2 regions of the Lysinibacillus phoenicis genome follow, and region 1 is predicted to be linked to the other one. Evidence: riboswitches for the same ligand, from Rfam matches in the RefSeq annotation. Region 1 holds a riboswitch; the other holds the start of a gene.

Evidence for each region. A riboswitch is a leader RNA that binds a small molecule or an ion and turns the genes downstream of it on or off. The one in region 1 is predicted to bind FMN.
Region 2: it holds a riboswitch for FMN, as region 1 does, so the genes downstream of both, ribE (riboflavin synthase) here and ABC382_RS09320 (ECF transporter S component) in region 1, are expected to answer to the same signal.

The regions. Positions count from the first base shown of each region.
Region 1 is NZ_JBDFMP010000002.1:1,524,930-1,534,118, reverse strand. It holds gene ABC382_RS09335 (ATP-binding protein) at 1-100, shown strand, start outside; gene sigX (RNA polymerase sigma factor SigX) at 179-712, shown strand; gene ABC382_RS09325 (RNA polymerase subunit sigma) at 709-1,995, shown strand; FMN riboswitch at 2,149-2,336, shown strand; gene ABC382_RS09320 (ECF transporter S component) at 2,552-3,139, shown strand; gene ABC382_RS09315 (sodium-dependent transporter) at 3,365-4,711, shown strand; gene glnA (type I glutamate--ammonia ligase) at 4,901-6,235, shown strand; gene ABC382_RS09305 (sporulation protein Cse60) at 6,325-6,510, shown strand; gene ABC382_RS09300 (NUDIX hydrolase) at 6,576-6,959, opposite strand; gene ABC382_RS09295 (AraC family transcriptional regulator) at 7,162-8,025, shown strand; gene ABC382_RS09285 (GNAT family N-acetyltransferase) at 8,583-9,089, opposite strand.
Region 2 is NZ_JBDFMP010000002.1:1,265,999-1,275,187, forward strand. It holds gene ABC382_RS07855 (ATP-binding protein) at 1-187, opposite strand, end outside; gene ABC382_RS07860 (spore germination protein) at 477-1,922, opposite strand; gene ribH (6,7-dimethyl-8-ribityllumazine synthase) at 2,075-2,542, opposite strand; partial or broken gene ribB (3,4-dihydroxy-2-butanone-4-phosphate synthase) at 2,597-3,196, opposite strand; gene ribE (riboflavin synthase) at 3,213-3,851, opposite strand; FMN riboswitch at 4,073-4,198, opposite strand; FMN riboswitch at 4,388-4,513, opposite strand; gene ABC382_RS07880 (ABC-F family ATP-binding cassette domain-containing protein) at 4,626-6,254, opposite strand; gene ABC382_RS07885 (hypothetical protein) at 6,505-6,669, opposite strand; gene ABC382_RS07890 (HAD-IA family hydrolase) at 7,021-7,638, shown strand; gene ABC382_RS07895 (methyl-accepting chemotaxis protein) at 7,690-8,514, opposite strand; gene ABC382_RS07900 (VanW family protein) at 8,602-9,189, opposite strand, start outside.

The sequences.
Region 1 (9,189 bases):
CATTGCTCGAAATATTGTAAAGGCACATTCAGGTAATATCATGGTAGATAGTGTGCTGAAAGAAGGTACAACCTTCACGTTTTATTTACCGTTCGATTAATAACATGTATTGCTATTAATTGGCTGTAACTTCTATGAATGTAAGACGACAAATACTATAGAACGGGGGTGGAGTGCTTTGAATGACTCCGTGTTCCATCGACTATACGATGCATATCACCAGGACGTGTTCCAGTTTTTAATATATTTAGTAAAAAACCGTACACTCGCTGAAGATTTAGCGCATGAAGTTTATGTACGAGTGTTGCGCTCATATGATCAATTTGCAGGTAACAGCAGTGAGAAGACCTGGCTTTTTGCTATTGCTAAAAATGTAGCAATTGATCATTTCAGAAAGCAAGCTGTACGCCAAAAGCATTCACTTGATTTCTTTGACTGGGAAACGGAACAGCTCCATTCAACCACACCATCACCGGAAGATATGCTACAGGCCAGTGATGAATTTATGCAAGTCGAGTCAGCACTTGAAAACTGTACAGGTGACCAGAAAATGGTCATTATTATGCGCTATTTTCAGGATTTATCTATTGCAGAAACTGCGCAAATACTAGATTGGACAGAAGCTAAGGTAAAAACAACCCAGCATCGAGCCATTAAATTTTTAAGGCAACAGCTACAGCCGATTAAAGAACAGGAGGCGAAACGGCAATGACGCATAAGCCATTTGATGATGAGCAGCTTGAACATGTATTGAACAATGCCCCTAAGCTTTCTGACCACCGTTCAAAAGAAGACATATTAAATCGGTTAATGGCAGATGCTCGCTTGCAGGATAATATTCACCTTCAAGAAGCAATTCAACAACCAGTAGAGGATGAACAAACTCAGCAACAAAGTAATTCTCTGAAACAAGAAGAACGATCAACCGAATCTAAGTTTCGTAAAATACCATTTTTTATGAGTGTGGCAGCAGTTTTTGCGTTAACAATACTCGTAGGCTCAATGGTAATGAATAATCAAGCTGAACAGAAAGATCAAGCTAGTACGGCTGAAACAGCTACGTACTCTACTTTACAGGAAGATCGTGCTACAAAAGATGCATCTGCGAAGGATGAGGTGCTCCAATCCAATATTGTAACAGAGCATGAGCGTATTTTATCTTTACGGTCATCTGTCTATGAAGAAGATGTCAAAGATGCTGTTGTCTTTCGTATTGGTTTAGCTGGACGAGACGCAGAAAGTGTTCCTATGACATATGTAATTCCAAATGAGCGTGTTGCAACTGATTTTGGAACTGAAAAACCTTCTACTTTACAGATGTATGAAAAATACGCTCCTCAAATAGATGAGGAAGCTAAAGGGTTTACAGACTATCATCCTTATAAAGGTGAGTTAAAGGAGAAGGAAGATAAGCTTGTTCATGTTTTACCTAAGGACAATGATTATGATGTTGCTTCAGCTACCGTCAATGAATACAAAGGAACTTTGGAAGATACATTCTCAGATTCTGAATATACAGAAGTAGAGATTCAAAATGAAGATGGTACGCCTTATGAGTTTTCCCAAGATGGTGAGCCAAGTCAAGCTATGTCATTAACAGGTGCCAAACATTATAATTATTATTTATACAAGGATCCAAATGGAGCAGAATATTTATCTCCAGATTTCCGTCAAACCTTTGCTAATGTGACAGAGGCACTCACACAGATGAAAAATAAAAATGATGATGTTTATGTGCCAGTTGTTCCTGAAAACGTGACATACACAGTAAAAGAGGAAGCGGATGGTGTAGTCATTACATTTGATATCCCTCTTGATTTAACATCCTTGGAGCCAATTCGAGCTACACAATTAATCGAAGCCATGATGCTAACTGCTGCTAGCTTTGATCAACAGTTACGCTTAGATAATGTTGTTCAGGAAAGCTGGGAAGGATTCGATTTAAAAAATTATTTGCCAAAGCCTGTAGGACCAAATAAACAATATATGCCGTAGTCAAAGAGATAAAAGAAATAGGGTATTCCTACAACGTAGGAATGCCCTATTTCTTTTTGCAATACATACAAATCTAATCGGAATTTTTTGAGCAGAACTATTTACTTTTTCTTAATAATTCATTATAGTAAGGCTGTAGAACAAAATAATATGATTCATCTTCGGGGCAGGGTGAAAATCCCGACCGGCGGTAATAGAGTTGTAAATCGTTAATGAATTTTCATTAACTCGAGAGATTTATGCAAAACTCTTCAGCCCGCGACCTGTGCAAATTTTTTTGCATGGCTGACTTGGTGCAATTCCAAGGCCGACAGTTAAAGTCTGGATGGGAGAAGATGGAGGTACGATCGTCATTCATTGTTATGAAATAAACTGTGACTGAGCGCTTTTTTCGTATGGCTTTAAACGCTGCTCAAAAATAGTTTATATTGACGCCTATTCGTCATGCCTTTCTCCCTTGTGCTTTAGATGCATAAGGGTTTTTTCATGCTAACAATTGAAAGATCGTCACCTTTCTTCTTGCGAGATTGAATCAGCAAAGAGGAGAGAGTTTTCTATGAAGAAAAATGTTAAACTTCAATCGTTTATTACGATTGGTATGCTGAGCAGTATTTCGTTTTTATTAATGCTTTTTAATTTCCCTATTCCGCCTTTCCCAGCATTTTTGGAAGTGGACTTTAGTGATATGCCTGCCTTACTAGCAGCCATCACAATGGGACCGGTAGCTGGTATTTTAGTAGAATTATTTAAAAATGTGTTGGATTGGATTTTCTCAGGTACTCCAACTGGGGTGCCAGTAGGTCATATTGCCAACTTTGCAACAGGTATTTTATTTATTTTGCCAGTAAGCTTTATTTTTAATCGTTTTAAATCGATTGCGGGCCTTATTGGAGGTTTAGCGACAGGGACAATAGTGATGGCAGTGGGAATGAGCGTTTTAAACTATGCTTTATTTTTACCAATGTACACATATTTCCTAGGAATGGAACCAGTTGTAGGAGACTCACTTTATAAAATGATTGTCGCTGGGATTTTACCATTCAACATTGTGAAGGGTATTTTATTAACAGCTATTATGGCTTTATTATTTTCAACAATGCGCAAGTGGATCGACCGCCAGCGCTCAATGTATATAACGAAATAATTGAAGATGAACCTCGGGTGGATGGACTGCTCGAGGTTTTTTGTGGTTTAAACTGGATGGGAGGTAGCTTGGCTAAAGTGAGAGAGATAAAAATCGGAGCGTAAAAATAGAAAAAAGTAATAGAAAATGCTAGCAATCTAGTTCTTTATGATTATTACCTAGTCGAAAGGCATATTTTCATGTAAAATAGAGTTGAGTTTAGAATGTTTGAGGAGTTTTGAAGAGATGAGTGGAAAAAAAGGACAATGGTCAAGTAAATTAGGTTTTATTTTAGCGTCAGCTGGTGCTGCGATTGGTTTAGGAGCGATTTGGAAGCTACCGTATGTCACAGGGCAGAGTGGCGGTGGGGCATTTTTCCTAATTTTTGTGCTCTTTACACTGTTAATTGGTTTGCCCATGCTATTATCAGAGTATGTCTTAGGTCGTGGTACACAATCAGAGGCGATAACTGCGTATAAAAAAATCGCTCCGTCAAAACCAGGGTGGGCATGGATAGGCCGAATGGGTGTGCTTGGTTGTTTTTTATTATTAACTTTTTATAGTGTTGTTGGTGGTTGGATTTTCATTTATAGCGGCCTAGGTGTAGCTGGCGCTGTGATAGATCCAGCAATTGATTCAGCTGAATTATTTGGGAAAATTATAGGGACCCCTTGGATTACGCTAGTGGGCTTAGCTTTGTTTACATTAACAAATGTACTAATTATTTCATTAGGTGTACAAAATGGTATTGAGAAAGCTAATAAATGGATGATGCCATTACTCTTTATCATGTTCATTGTTCTTGTTATGCGAGCTGTTACATTAGATGGTGCGATGGAGGGAGTAAAATTCTTCTTATGGCCAGATTTCTCTAATATTACTGGGAAGGCTCTATTAGAAGCACTAGGGCAATCATTCTTTGGACTAGCAGTAGGATTCTCTTGTCTTGTTACATATAGTTCCTATCTAAAAAAAGATGTTAGTCTTCCAAACTCAGCGGGCTCTGTTGTGCTACTAACTGTACTAGTATCTTTTTTGGCAGGACTAGCGATCTTCCCTGTTGTATTTGCCTTTGATTTAGAGCCGGCAGCGGGACCAGGTTTACTATTTATGGTGCTACCGACTGCTTTTAGTCAAATGCCATTCGGGGAAGTATTTTTAGCCATGTTTTTATTGTTATTTTTATTTGCTACATTAACATCATCATTCAGTTTATATGAAATTATCGTAGCAGCCATGATGGAAAATAGTCAGAGATCTCGTCCGATGTGGACACTTTTATTAGGTGTAGTCGTTTTCATTGCTGCCATTCCAGCAGCACTTTCCTCTAGTGTTTTATCGGATGTAACTATTTTCGAGAAAAGTATTTTTGATGCAACCGACTTTTTAGTGTCCAACTTAATGTTGCCATTGGGGAATTTGTTTATTGCGATCTTTATTGCCTATGTAGTGGATAAGGAAATTGTGAAGAGAGAACTGCTAATGGGTAGTAAAATGGGGCAGGGCTATTATTCAACATATCGTATGTTAATGTTAGTTATTGTACCGATTGTTATTCTCGTTGTATTTATTAATATGTTATTGCAATATTAAAATAAAGATAAGGTGTATCCATTGAAAAGTGGGTGCACCTTTTTTATGTATCGAAAATCAAGATCAATATATTCTAAAAAACAATGTTATAAAACCTAACATAAGTATTGCGTAGTTTTCATTTTTAATGTATTTTAAGTACAGTTATAAAATGTTGTGTAAACTAAAATTACATTGGAGTGGTGAAGAATGAAACATTATACAAAAGAAGATATTATTCGTCGGGTAAAGGAAGAAAATGTGAAATTTATTCGCCTACAATTTACTGATATATTAGGAACAATTAAAAATGTCGAAGTCCCTGTGAGCCAATTAGAAAAGGCTTTAGATAATAAAGTCATGTTTGATGGTTCGTCGATTGAAGGGTTTGTCCGTATAGAGGAATCTGATATGTATTTAAAGCCTGACTATGATACATTCGTAATTTTCCCTTGGACTGCCGAGAAAGGAAAGGTTGCTCGCTTCATTTGCGATATTGCGAGACCGGATGGTACACCGTTTGAGGGAGATCCTCGCTCCAATTTAAAACGTGTATTAAAAGAAATGGAGGAGCTTGGGTTTTCATCCTTTAATCTTGGTCCAGAGCCAGAATTTTTCCTGTTCAAGCTTGATGATAAAGGGCATCCAACACTAGAGTTAAATGATAGTGGCGGATATTTTGATTTAGCACCTACCGATTTAGGAGAGAATTGTCGTCGTGATATCGTTCTAGAGTTAGAGGGGATGGGCTTTGAAATTGAGGCTTCTCATCATGAAGTAGCACCTGGTCAGCATGAAATTGACTTTAAGTATGCCAGTGCCATTGAAGCATGTGATCATATTCAAACGTTTAAGTTAGTCGTAAAAACCATTGCTGCACAGCATGGATTACACGCTACGTTTATGCCAAAGCCACTATTTGGGGTCAATGGGTCAGGAATGCATTTTAATCTATCGCTTTTTGAAGGGGATAAAAATGCATTTTATGATGAACATGCGGACTTACAATTAAGTGCAACAGCACGCAGCTTTATGGCGGGGGTAATGAAGCATGTGCATGGCTTTACGGCAATTACGAATCCGCTAGTCAACTCTTATAAAAGATTAGTACCCGGCTATGAGGCGCCATGTTATGTAGCATGGTCTGCTCAAAACCGTTCACCACTCATTCGTATCCCTGCAGCTCGAGGATTGTCTACTCGAATCGAACTACGTTCAGTTGACCCAGCTGCAAATCCTTATTTAGCAATGGCTGTTATTCTTGCATCTGGACTGGACGGTATACGGAAAGATTTAACACCACCTGCAGCAGTGGATCGTAATATTTATAAAATGACAGAGGGGGAGCGTGAGTTAAATGGTATTGATAGCTTACCATCCTCATTGGAATATGCGCTTATTGAATTAGAAATGGATGCCGTAGTTCGAGAGGCTCTTGGCGATCATATTTATGATAAATTTACCGCTGCTAAAGAAATTGAGTGGAATAAATATCGTACTCGCGTCCATAACTGGGAGCGTGAGGAGTATTTAACGATGTACTAAAAAGTGTAGGAGTCTTTTCTCTCCTACGCTTTTTTATATGTGACATGGACATCTTTTTGCTCTATCATTAGAGTAAAGGAGAGTGGACCATGGCACAAACGACTCAAGTTGTAACAATTCAAAATCATGATATTGTGCAATTTGAACATGATATTAATCGAGCTTTAGCAGATTTACGAGGCTTTATCATACTTGATATCAAATACAATACGCTCTATATTGGTGAGCAGACAGTCATCCATTCGGCATTAATTATTTATGAATATAACGATTAGACACCAAAACAGATTAGAATCTGTACGAGTATATCGTTTGGTCATGTCGATGAGACGTGACTTTTTTATTTAAATAAGGATAAGAGAAATACCCGATCTTCTGGAAAGGTTAGAGGTAAAATAGCTACTTCCTCTTTAGTTTTCCATGCGATGTCATAAATTAATCCATCGGGATCTTGAATCATCATTTGTCCACCTGTTATGATGGCTTGAAAATAGCGAACTTCCACTACTTCATTGTGCTTATAATAAATTTCCTTCATAATATCGGCTGTATAGCCTGTTTCCTCATAAACTTCCCGTTTACAGCAAGCCTTAAAATCTTCCGTCGCCTCTTTCCCACCTGATGGGACAGTCCATGTTTTCTCTTCATCAACAGTTCCTTGTAAAACCATTAATAACTGATTCTCTTCGTTCAAACAAATAGCGGCAGCACCTAGCCATTTCATCGTAAAGGCCCCCTTTAACTTCTTTTATACATTTTTATAATGAATACTATTGTAAATAAATATAAGGAGAAACGAACTATAAAAGACTTAAATATGAAAAGCTATTCAAAAAATACTTCCCATTTCACCTGTCCAAAGTTAGCATAAAAAGACAGGTTATACAGCAATATCTATTTTAAGATGGTATCAAGGAGTGAGAGCAATGAGTTGGATTGAGTCGATTCAAAAGGCCATTAATTTTATGGAAGAACATTTATTAGAGGACATCACGATTGAACAGATTGCACAGGAGGTTAATTCATCTGTCTTTCATTTTCAACGAACGTTTGCAATATTGACGGATATGTCCATTGCGGATTATTTGAGACGAAGAAGATTAACATTAGCTGCACAAGAATTAATGGACACAGACCAGAAAATAATCGATCTCGCCTACAAATATGGCTATGAAACTCCTGAAGCTTTTACAAAAGCGTTTCGTAAGCAGCATTATTTAACGCCAAGTGAAGCTAGAAAGAAACAAGGACCATTACAATCATACAATCGCCTGGTCATCCAGGTAAGCTTGAAGGGAGCAGAACCAATGAAGTATAAAATTGTAGAAAAAGACAAGTTTCAAATTGTTGGTGTGAAAAGAACGTATAACTGTCAAAATGGAGAGAACATAAGAGAAATTCCTTTATTTTGGCAAGAAGTGAATCAGAGTGGCCTTGATCATCAGCTATATCAATTAAATAACGGCAGTATCGATGGCGTATTAGGTGTATGTGTACCAAATATAAAGCAAGGACAAAAGGGATTCATTGATTACTGGATTGCTACTGATCATGTAGGGGATGTTGATGAGGGGCTATTAGCAATGGAAGTCCCTGCATCTAAATGGGTTGTCTTTGAGGTCCATGGACCAATGCCAGATGCGATGCAAAATACATGGAAACAAATTTATTCTGAGTGGTTTCCGTCGAATCCGTACGAGCCAGCAGGGACAGCAGAACTTGAGGTTTACCCGGAGGAAGATCCCTACAGCCCAGATTCATACTCAGAAATTTGGATTCCAATAAAGTAATCGTCAAGCCAAGAATGCAAACCGATGCATTCTTGGCTTTTATCATTCTTATAAAAATTTCCTTTTTAACAGTACATTAAAGATGTAAAGTAAATGTATGTTTACAATAAACGATTAAATATTAAATGACTTTTTAATCGTTAATTATTTTCATAAGGGGGTTAAAGGATGATGAGAGGTACGATTCAAAACAAACGTGTTGAAATTTCACAAGTGGAAGCATAGCACTTCTTAAAATCAGGGAGAGTAGCGCATGTCGCAACTGTTGATGAGGAAGGCTTTCCTTACGTAATTCCTTTTGTCTATGTATATGAAGGGGATGACAAACTTACACGAATCGAGGAGGTATCTAAGAAAGAATGGTTCTTTGATGCTCTTCTAGAGAAGTATGGCAATCCTGAATGGACATTTGAAAGAGAAGGCTATCCGATTCTGCCTAAAATTGAGCTTTTTGAGGTACAAATAGAAAAAATAACTGGAAAAATAAATCACAGCATGTATCACTGATAAAAAAGGCTAAGTATTAGTTGAAATCTACCATCCTTAGCCTTTTCATTTTACGAGTTAGTTAAAGTGAATAATTGAAGCGTATTGTCAGTATCGTCATAGCCTTGGTAAATAAAGTTCAATTTCTTTAAAACCTTGATAGAATTGATATTTGCAGCCTCAACTTTTGCAACAATTGTATTCATTGCTAAGTTCGTAAAGGCGTAATCAATTAAAGCAGTTATAGCTTCTGTTGCATAGCCCTTTCCCCAATGAACCTTCGCTAAATCATAGCCAATCTCAGTGATAGCATGGTCAAAATCAAACATATTAAAGCCACATGAGCCAATGATATGATTGGATGCCTTTTCAAAGATTGTGAAACGGAGCGCCTTTTGTTGATCTGCTAATTGTTCCAGTAGTTCAATCATTTCTAGGGCCTGGTCTTCATGTGTAAAATAAGTGATATTCATATATTTGGTTACATCAGGATCTGACCAAATGGCCAATAAATGTTTAGCATCAGCCTTCACCATTTTTCGTAGCTGTAATCTTTCAGTGTTAATACATTCAATCAATACTTTTACCTCCAAAAAGTTAGGATGTTGGATGAAAAATATTGCTATCTGTGCATAATTCAGTCCCTTCTAATGAATCTAATTTTATTATAATAGACTG
Region 2 (9,189 bases), 260 kb from region 1:
ATTGCTGATAAGCATCCGTATCAATAGATGAAGCAATGGAACGGGCAGCCTCTAAACTTTGATTGGCAATCGACTCCTCAACGGTCTTTTTAATTTTTACATAGGATGTAAAGATGTTTAAACTTGTAAACAAACATAATAAAAACGTTGATAGAATTAATATTAGTTTTACTTTTCGATTTTTCATATAAAACGGGACTTCCTCATCTATAAATATTCTAGAATATTATTATATTATAATTAACTCTATTGTATCGTTTGTATTGCGAACATTGCTTGTATATCCTACATAAATTAAAACATAAAATCAAATTTTATTTTTCCATTACTAAAATTATACACTTAACAAATAGTTTAATAATCCTTAACAAGAAAGTAAACTAAAAAGGTAAATAGTAACGTTTTATGTCTCTTTTCACTAAAATAAAACAAAGAAAAAGACCAGGTACTAACAATACCTGATCTTCTTTGAAAAGTTATTTATTTTTACTTGAAGTACGTGTTCGATCTTGTGGCTTTAAAAAGGAAGGTCGCTTGCTATAGCCCTTTGGAGAAACACGTAATAAAGATTTTCTAATATTGCCTTTTTCAAAATCTGCACTAAAGTTAATATATGGTACACCTAGTACTTGCATATTTGCTGTATACAGTAGAATGAAGAAGACTGAAATAAAAAACCCAAATAAACCCAAAAATGCAGATGCAATAATGATGATTAATCGGAAAATACTCATAGCTGTCACGAATGATTGATTAACAAGTGTAAAAGCAGCAATACTTGAAATGGCAATCACCACAATCATCGAAGGGCTTGTAACACCAGCTTTTATCGCAGCATCGCCGATAATTAAGCCACCTACCACACTAACGGAGCCACTGACAGCACTGGGTAGACGTAAGTTCGCTTCACGAAACAGTTCAAACATAAATAGCATTAGTAGTATTTCTAAAATCGTTGGAAATGGTAAACCCGTTCTTGACTCTACAACCGTTGCAAGAAGTAGAAAAGGTAGCTGTTCTTGATGGAAAGTTGTTAATGCAAGCCAAAAGCCGGGTAATAACATACTAATCATTATGCCTACAATTCGTAGCACTCGTTCCATTGAACTGACAATAATAGGATATTCATTATCTTCTGCCGATTTAAAAAGCAGCATAATATTTGTTGGTGTAATCATGGCATACGAAACACCATCAATCATGAGAAGTATTCTTCCCCTAATCAATGCCTGGACTGCAAAATCTGGTCTTCCGGTATAGTCATGTCTTGGAAGAATCGTGGCAGTTTTCTCGATTGCTTCCATTAATAAATCACCATTGACAACGATATCCGTATCAATCTTTTGTAATTGTAATCGAATTTGCTCCAGCATATTGAGGTTCACAATATCTTCCATAAAAAGGATCGCTACTGTAGTTTTAGAACGTTTACCAATTTCTAATGTCTCGACACTAAATGAATTGGTTGGTAATCGTTTTCTTAACAAAGCAATATTAATGAATATATCTTCAATAAAGTCATCTCTAGGTCCTTTAACTACTAATTCAAGTGTTGTTTCTCCAGGCTCTCGGTTAGGTCGTTTTGAAATATTGCTCGAATATAATAATTGATTTTCCTCAAAATACAATAATACGTGGCCCTTATAAACTCTTGTCAGTATATCCTCTTTCGTTAGTACCTTTTGAAGATAAGGAATTTGTAAATGCTGTTCTATTTGTTCTTCTAGCATTTCGTCAGAGCTATTATTTAATAAGTCTTGAACCCGTTGAACAATCACTGTTTGAAGTATTTGCTCGTCTACCATCGCATCACAAGTTATAAAATGTACCGTATGTTGCTGAAATTTATACTGTTGGAATATCACATCAGCAGAGCGTTGAAATAGTGATTTCAGCATTTTCAAATTAATCATTTGTTCCATTGATGAAATACTTCTCATCTCCTACTGAGCCAGCTCAAGATTAGTACATTTATGATAAACAACTTTCAATAAATACACTTAAGCATATTTTTCCCATGGATATTAAAAATATTCAAGAAAACAAATGATGTGATGGCTATTAGAACATGTTCTTATCCAATCATTTTTTTCAGATTTGCCATTTCAATTGCTGACATTGCAGCATCATAGCCTTTATTACCAGACTTCGTGCCAGCACGTTCAATTGCCTGTTCAATATTTTCTGTTGTGACAATACCGAAAATAACAGGGACATTTGTTGTTAAGGACACATTGGCAATACCTTTTGCCGACTCATTACACACATAGTCATAATGTGTTGTTGATCCACGAATAACAGTTCCTAATCCAATAATGGCATCATATTTCTTTGTTTCTGCTAATTGCTTAGCAATAAATGGAACTTCAAAAGCTCCAGGAACCCACGCTACGTCAATAGATGCTTCATCTACTCCATGTCGTGTTAAACCATCCATTGCTCCATCCAATAATTTGCTTGTAATAAACTCATTAAAACGTCCTACGACTACCGCTATTTTTAAATCTGTTCCAATTAATTGTGCTTCAAATTTTTTACCCATTGTTCTTTCTCCTTTTTAAATAGATAGTGTATTTTCTGTTGTGAATAACCGATTGCGATAGGCAACCAATGCTTCTATCGATATCATTTTTAAGCCATGTTGAGCTGCGTACTTTGTCAGCTCTTCAAAACGTAGCATCTGTCCATCATCACCCATGATTTCGCAAATAACACCCGCAGGCACACTCTGGCAAAGCTTTGCTAAATCAATAGTTGCCTCAGTATGTCCTCTACGCTCTAAGACACCGTTATCCTTTGCAATTAGAGGAAAAACATGGCCAGGTCGACGAAAATCAGTTGGCCTTGCTTGATCTTCAATCATCTTTTGAATTGTCAACGCGCGTTCAAAGGCACTAATTCCTGTCGTTGTTTCTTCATGGTCGATACTGACCGTAAATGCTGTTTGATGGTTATCTGTATTGTTCTGAACCATTGGATGTAGATCTAGCTTTTGTGCTAGCTGCTGTGAAATAGGCGTACAAATAAGACCTCTACCATAGGTTGCCATAAAGTTAATTGTTTCCGGTGTGATGAATTCAGCAAGTGCTAGAAGGTCCCCCTCATTTTCTCGATCTTCATCATCAACTACCACAATTATTTTGCCTTGCTTTAAATCTTCTAGGGCTTCTTCAATTGCATGCAGCACTAGTGTCATCTCCTCATTTTTTATATTAAAAACCATGTTGGGCTAAGTAATCTCTTGTAATGGTTGACGTAACTTGTCCTTTTTTCAGTTGCTGCAAAATATACTTACCAACCAAATCTGTTTCGATATTTACGATTGCTCCAACCTTCTTCATACCTAAAACAGTTTCCTTATACGTATGCGGAATCAATGAAATAGTGACACTGTTCGATTCAACATGAAAAATGGTTAAACTCGTGCCATCAATTGTGATGGAACCCTTTGGAATACAAAAGCTTGTGAGTTCCTCTGATAACTCGATATCGATATAGACTGCATTAGCAACCGGACGCTTTCGTAAAATTTTCCCGATTCCATCCACATGTCCAGCTACAAAATGACCACCAAATCGCCCATTTGCAGGCATAGCGCGCTCCAAATTAACGGGATCTCCTATCGCTAGCTGCTGTAAATTAGTTGCTTTGACTGTCTCAGGCATAACATCCATGGTAAGTTCCTGCTGCGTAAAATGTGTCACCGTTAAACAAACACCATTGACTGCTATACTATCGCCAAGCTTTACATCCTCCACTATTTTGGGTGATTGAACAGTAATTTTCATACTGTACTTATCGCTTTGCACGGCTTTAATTGTGCCAATATCCTCTACAAGCCCCGTAAACATTTCTCCACCTTCTTTCCTTTTTTTGACAGTTTTTATCCGTCACTTTTCGGAGTGTTTCCGTTAATTTTAGTTTTCTATCCGTCATTTTAAACGTTGTATCCGTCTCCCTTCCTAGCTAACAAAAAAAGAAAAAACCCCTTTGACAAAGGGGTTTTGGGAGTATAAGACATCAACAAATAAGCCTAGTTGGATTAACTTTTTTTCCATAGACTACTATCTCATTTGTTCTTCTCCCATCCAGACTATAACTGTCGGTTTTGGATTTGCACCAAATCAGCTTGCGCTCACGGACTTTGAATGACTTCATCACCGCCGATTGGGAATTTCACCCTACCCCGAAGAACATCTTCTATTCAATTAGTTTGTTCGCTAAATCAGTGAGATCTACTATGCATCTCTATCCTTGAGGTGGTTGTATTGCGTACTTGTTATTAAACGAAAACAAAAAAACTTCCCGCATAACGAATGGGAAGTTTGTAATAAATGCATAGTCAAATAAACCCTCTAAATTATTTTAAATTTAAAAAGTTTGCATTTATACCCTTCTCCCATCCAGACTATAACTGTCGGTTTTGGATTTGCACCAAATCAGCTTGCGCTCACGGACTTTGAATGACTTCATCACCGCCGATCGGGAATTTCACCCTACCCTGAAGGATATTTTTATTTAGCTAGTTCTAACAATAACACTATTTTATTATATTATCCATCCTTCTATCTTAAATTTTTCAAAAAAAGGGCCACCCCTTGCTTAAGAGGTGGCGAGTAGTACTGTTAATTTCTTATATTTCGAAGAACATAATCATCATAATTCCCCTGAAAAACAGTCACATTCGAAGGAGTAAGTTCAAGCATTTTACCTGCTAATTTATTTAAGAAATAGCGATCGTGTGAAATGCTCAATAATGTCCCCTCAAATTTTAAAAGTGCTTCCTCTAATACTTCTTTACTAAATAAGTCGAGATGATTGGTCGGTTCATCCAAGATAAGGACATTCGCTTTCTGTAAAATCAGCTTCGCTAAGGCAACACGAGCCTTTTCCCCACCGCTTAGAGAGGAAACCTTTTTAAAAACATCCTCTCCTGTGAATAAAAAATTACCTAGCACCGTTCGTACTCTTGCTTCTTCAATCGTTGGAAATGCACTCCAAACCTCATGTAGTACCGAATTATCGGGGTCTAATGTTGCCTGTTCTTGATCGTAATAGCCAATCGTAACACCATGCCCCCAAGCCACTACCCCACTATCTGGCTCAATCTCTTTGAGCAGTGCTTTAATTAATGTTGATTTTCCAACACCATTCGGCCCAATTAAAGCAACCCTATCGCCTCTGTATAAGTCAAAGGAAATATTTCGCAACAGCGTTTTTTGGATATTTTCTACCTTAAACGATATCTCTAAGTCTCTTACCTTCAACACTTCTTTATGAGATTTCTTATCCATAGCAAATGCCATTTGTGCATGCTTTAAATCTTTTTGTGGTTGATCAATCCGTTCAACTCGTTCAAGTTGCTTCCGTTTATTTTTAGCGCTTCTTGAAGAAGTTGCCATGGCAATATTCCGTTGAATATAATCCTCCATTTTAGCTATTTGTTGTTGTTGCATCGAATATTTTTTCTCTAGCAACTGACGATTCTTAGCTTTACTTTCTACATATCGAGAATAATTACCGCTATATTTTGTGCCTTTTGTACGCTCAATCTCATAAATTTCATGGACAAGGGCATCTAAAAAATAACGATCATGAGAAATAATTAAAATGGCCCCTTGATAGACACGTAAATAATTTTCAAGCCAATTTAATGTCTCGAAATCCAGGTGATTTGTCGGCTCATCCAAAAGTAATAAATCTGGTTGTGCTAACAGGATTTTGGCAAGAGCAAGCCTTGTTTTTTGGCCACCACTGAGCTTCTTAATCAGTGTATCGTTGGGGATGTCGCCAAAACCCATACCATTTAACATACTTTTAATTTTTGGCTCAATATCATACCCACCTTGTTGCGTAAACCAATCCGCCTTGCCAGCATAGCGTGTCATTATTTGCTCAAATTTATCCGGATTATGGACTAAAGATGGCTCACTCATTTGCGCCTCCAGTTCTCGAAGTTCCTGTTCAACCTTTAGTAGCTCCGTAAATACCCCGAGCATTTCAGACCAAATCGTTTGTTCCATCTGCAATCCACTGTCCTGTTTTAAATAGCCTACTTTAACCCCTTTCCCCATGAAAATCTCCCCCTGATCGTATGGAAGATCTCCTGCAATTATTTTCAGTAACGTTGATTTTCCAGCTCCATTTACCCCAATAAGGCCCATGCGGTCCCCACGTTCCAGTTTTAAGGTAATGTTTGAGAGAATAGGATCTCCTAAATAGCTTTTACTAATTCCATTTAATTGAAGTATCATTTTTTCAATCTCCTTATTTATTTTGGCCATCATTTCACCAAGCGTTAGCACTTAAGAAATAAATGGACGTATAAGGTTACACATCACTTCTCTCTCCTCCCCCAATAAAAAAAAGCACCGTAATAAACGGCACCTTTGAAAAAATAAACCTCTGTAATGAAGAGGCTTTATTCTATATTTCACAATAAAACACAAAAAGCGCCGATCAAGAACCGGCGCTTACCCTGCTTTCTATTTTACAGTAATACTACTAAAAATAATTATGATAATTTGAAGGTAAAAAGCTTCCGGAACCTGTTTCCATATGAAATTTGCTTAAAAAAGGGCAGACCTCTCCCTTTGCCAGCAAGTCCCCACAGAAATTGTAAGATTTCACCTCTATCTCAATCAAACCTTTTGCGAATTTAGCTTCCATCACTTTTTACCTCCTTTCGAATAATAGTATCAATTAATCTAACACAAATTTTTAGAGATTACAATTGTTTTTAAATACTGGCTTTTTTCATTTTAATGCATAAACAATAGGCAAACACTTATTTTTTTGAGTTGGCGTCTATCGTTTGAAAGCCCAATTTCTTTTGAGAGAGTGCTTTTTTGTACGACCATTTCCGTTGCAATCGCAGTATTTTTTGATAATATTTACCATAAGATGTTTACGTACGCTCAAAATGGTTGTTGTTTCATGAGGCAGTTGTTAGCCCATTCCATGTAACATTTTTAAGCATAAAACGTCAATACAACTAGATGGTAAAGGAGAAAGTTTGCAATGAAGCATATTATCTTTGATTTTGATGGAACATTGGCAGATTCAACTGCCGTGTTTGCATCAGCATGGAATACATTAGCTCAAAAATATAAATTTAAAGGCATCGAATTAAAGGAAATTGATGCCTTGAAAAAATTATCGATTTCTGAGCGGAGTAAATTATTTGATTTTCCAATGTATAAATTGCCGATGATTTTACCGCAATTTTATAAATTGTATCGCCAATCGTTAAATGATGTTCATCTTTTTGATGGAATGAAAGAAGTACTGCTGGAAATTGATAAAAGAGGCTATAAAATCCTCATTATTTCCTCAAATTCTAAGGACAATATTTTAGAATTTCTAAAAATGAACGGTATTCATTGTGTAGCCGATGTTCTTTGCTCAAACCGCATTTTCGGCAAGGATAAAGTGATGAAAAAGTTTTTAAAGGAATCGAATGTTCACTCATCCGATGTGCTATATATCGGGGATGAACAACGGGATATTGTGGCTTGTAAAAAAGCAGGTGTGCCCATTGCTTGGGTGGAATGGGGCTATGATGCCAAGGAAGTGGTTAAAAATGAAGAGCCTGAATACAAGGTAGCAACTCCACAAGAAATTTTAGAAATTATTTAATTATAGAGTAGGATAATAGCAATCTACCTGGCTATTATCCTTTTTTCTATGCTATCCTTTAATCTCGCTAATATGCATGAGCTTTTCTGCTGTATTATTAACCCCTTTATAGGCATCCGTTAATTCGTGCATACTTTCTGCAAATTGCTGGGTAAAGGCAGCAATTTGATTAGCAGAAGCATTTACTTGATCAATAGATTGCTTAATGCTTTCTAATTGTCTTGTAATACTATCGGCACTATCAGTACTGCTTTGGGACATTTTTTGAATTTCTGAAGCGACAACCGCGAAGCCACGCCCATGCTCACCTGAACGTGCAGCTTCAATCGAAGCATTTAAGCCAAGAATTTTTGATTTCATTGCCAAATCTTTTACTAAATTAACAATGACATTGATTTGTTCAATGTCGCCAGCCATCGATTCAGAGAAATTAGATAGCTCTTCCAAACGTTTTGAAACATCCATACTAGCAGTGGCCAACCCTTCATTTGTAGCAGTCATTTCTTCCACAGTACTTGAAAGTTCTGTAGCCAATAAGCGCATATTATCCATTTTTTCATTCGAAATAATGGCACTTAATACGCCTATAACTTGTCCACCATCAAAAATAGGCTGTGCAGAGGCGATATAGGCCATACCAAATCCTTCTGCACTTCGTTCTTCCTTCACAAATCGACCTGAACTTAATGCTATTTCTGTTGCGGTTCCTCTATATGTATGGACGGATTCACCTATCCCTACTTTCAGGTCAACATGTTTACCTGGTTTGTAGGCAAGAACCCTTTCTGTATCTGCCACTATGACACAAGCATCTTCTGGATAAGTCGCTTGGTATAAATCAATAGAATCAATTACTGCCTGTATTTTTGGATGCATGGTTTTCCCCTCCCAGAGCTTTTCAAATTAACTATATCATGGCACCTAAAAAAAGACACCAATGTCTATTAGTGTCTTTTCACTATATTATTGCTTTGTCAATAATTCTACATATTTCTCTGCTGTTCGTATTTCGATTGTTAGAAAATCTTTGCCATAGCTAGTCTTTATTAAAAATGGTACATCATTAGTGTTTTGAAATCTAAAATCTAAACTACCATAGGACACCGTTGCGTCCCTCCCCTTTGGTACATATCCTACGTCTAAGGAATGGTGATGGCGCTCCACATATTTAACTGGAATTTGATCCACTGCATTAAACAGGGTTGAAGATGTTTGACAGATCCCCCCGCCGATGCCCATGACAACTTTTTTATTAATAATTTCTGGTGCAGGCTGATAGCCATGAGCTTCATCTCGTGGTCCCACAACCGTATTAAACGAAAAATGGTCCCCACTGCCAACGATGACATTATCAATGGCCTTGGCAGAAAGCTCAATGTTTTTATTTCTCCCCACATCAGCGCTATTAAAATAGGTTGTAAAGGATGCGACAACAACCTCCTCTAGATAAGGAATATCCTCAAGCGAATAGCCACTTTGAGTGATATAAAGTGGCACTTCCACTTGACCACCAGTCGCTGAGGCTTCTAAAATTCTCTCCACTAATTCACT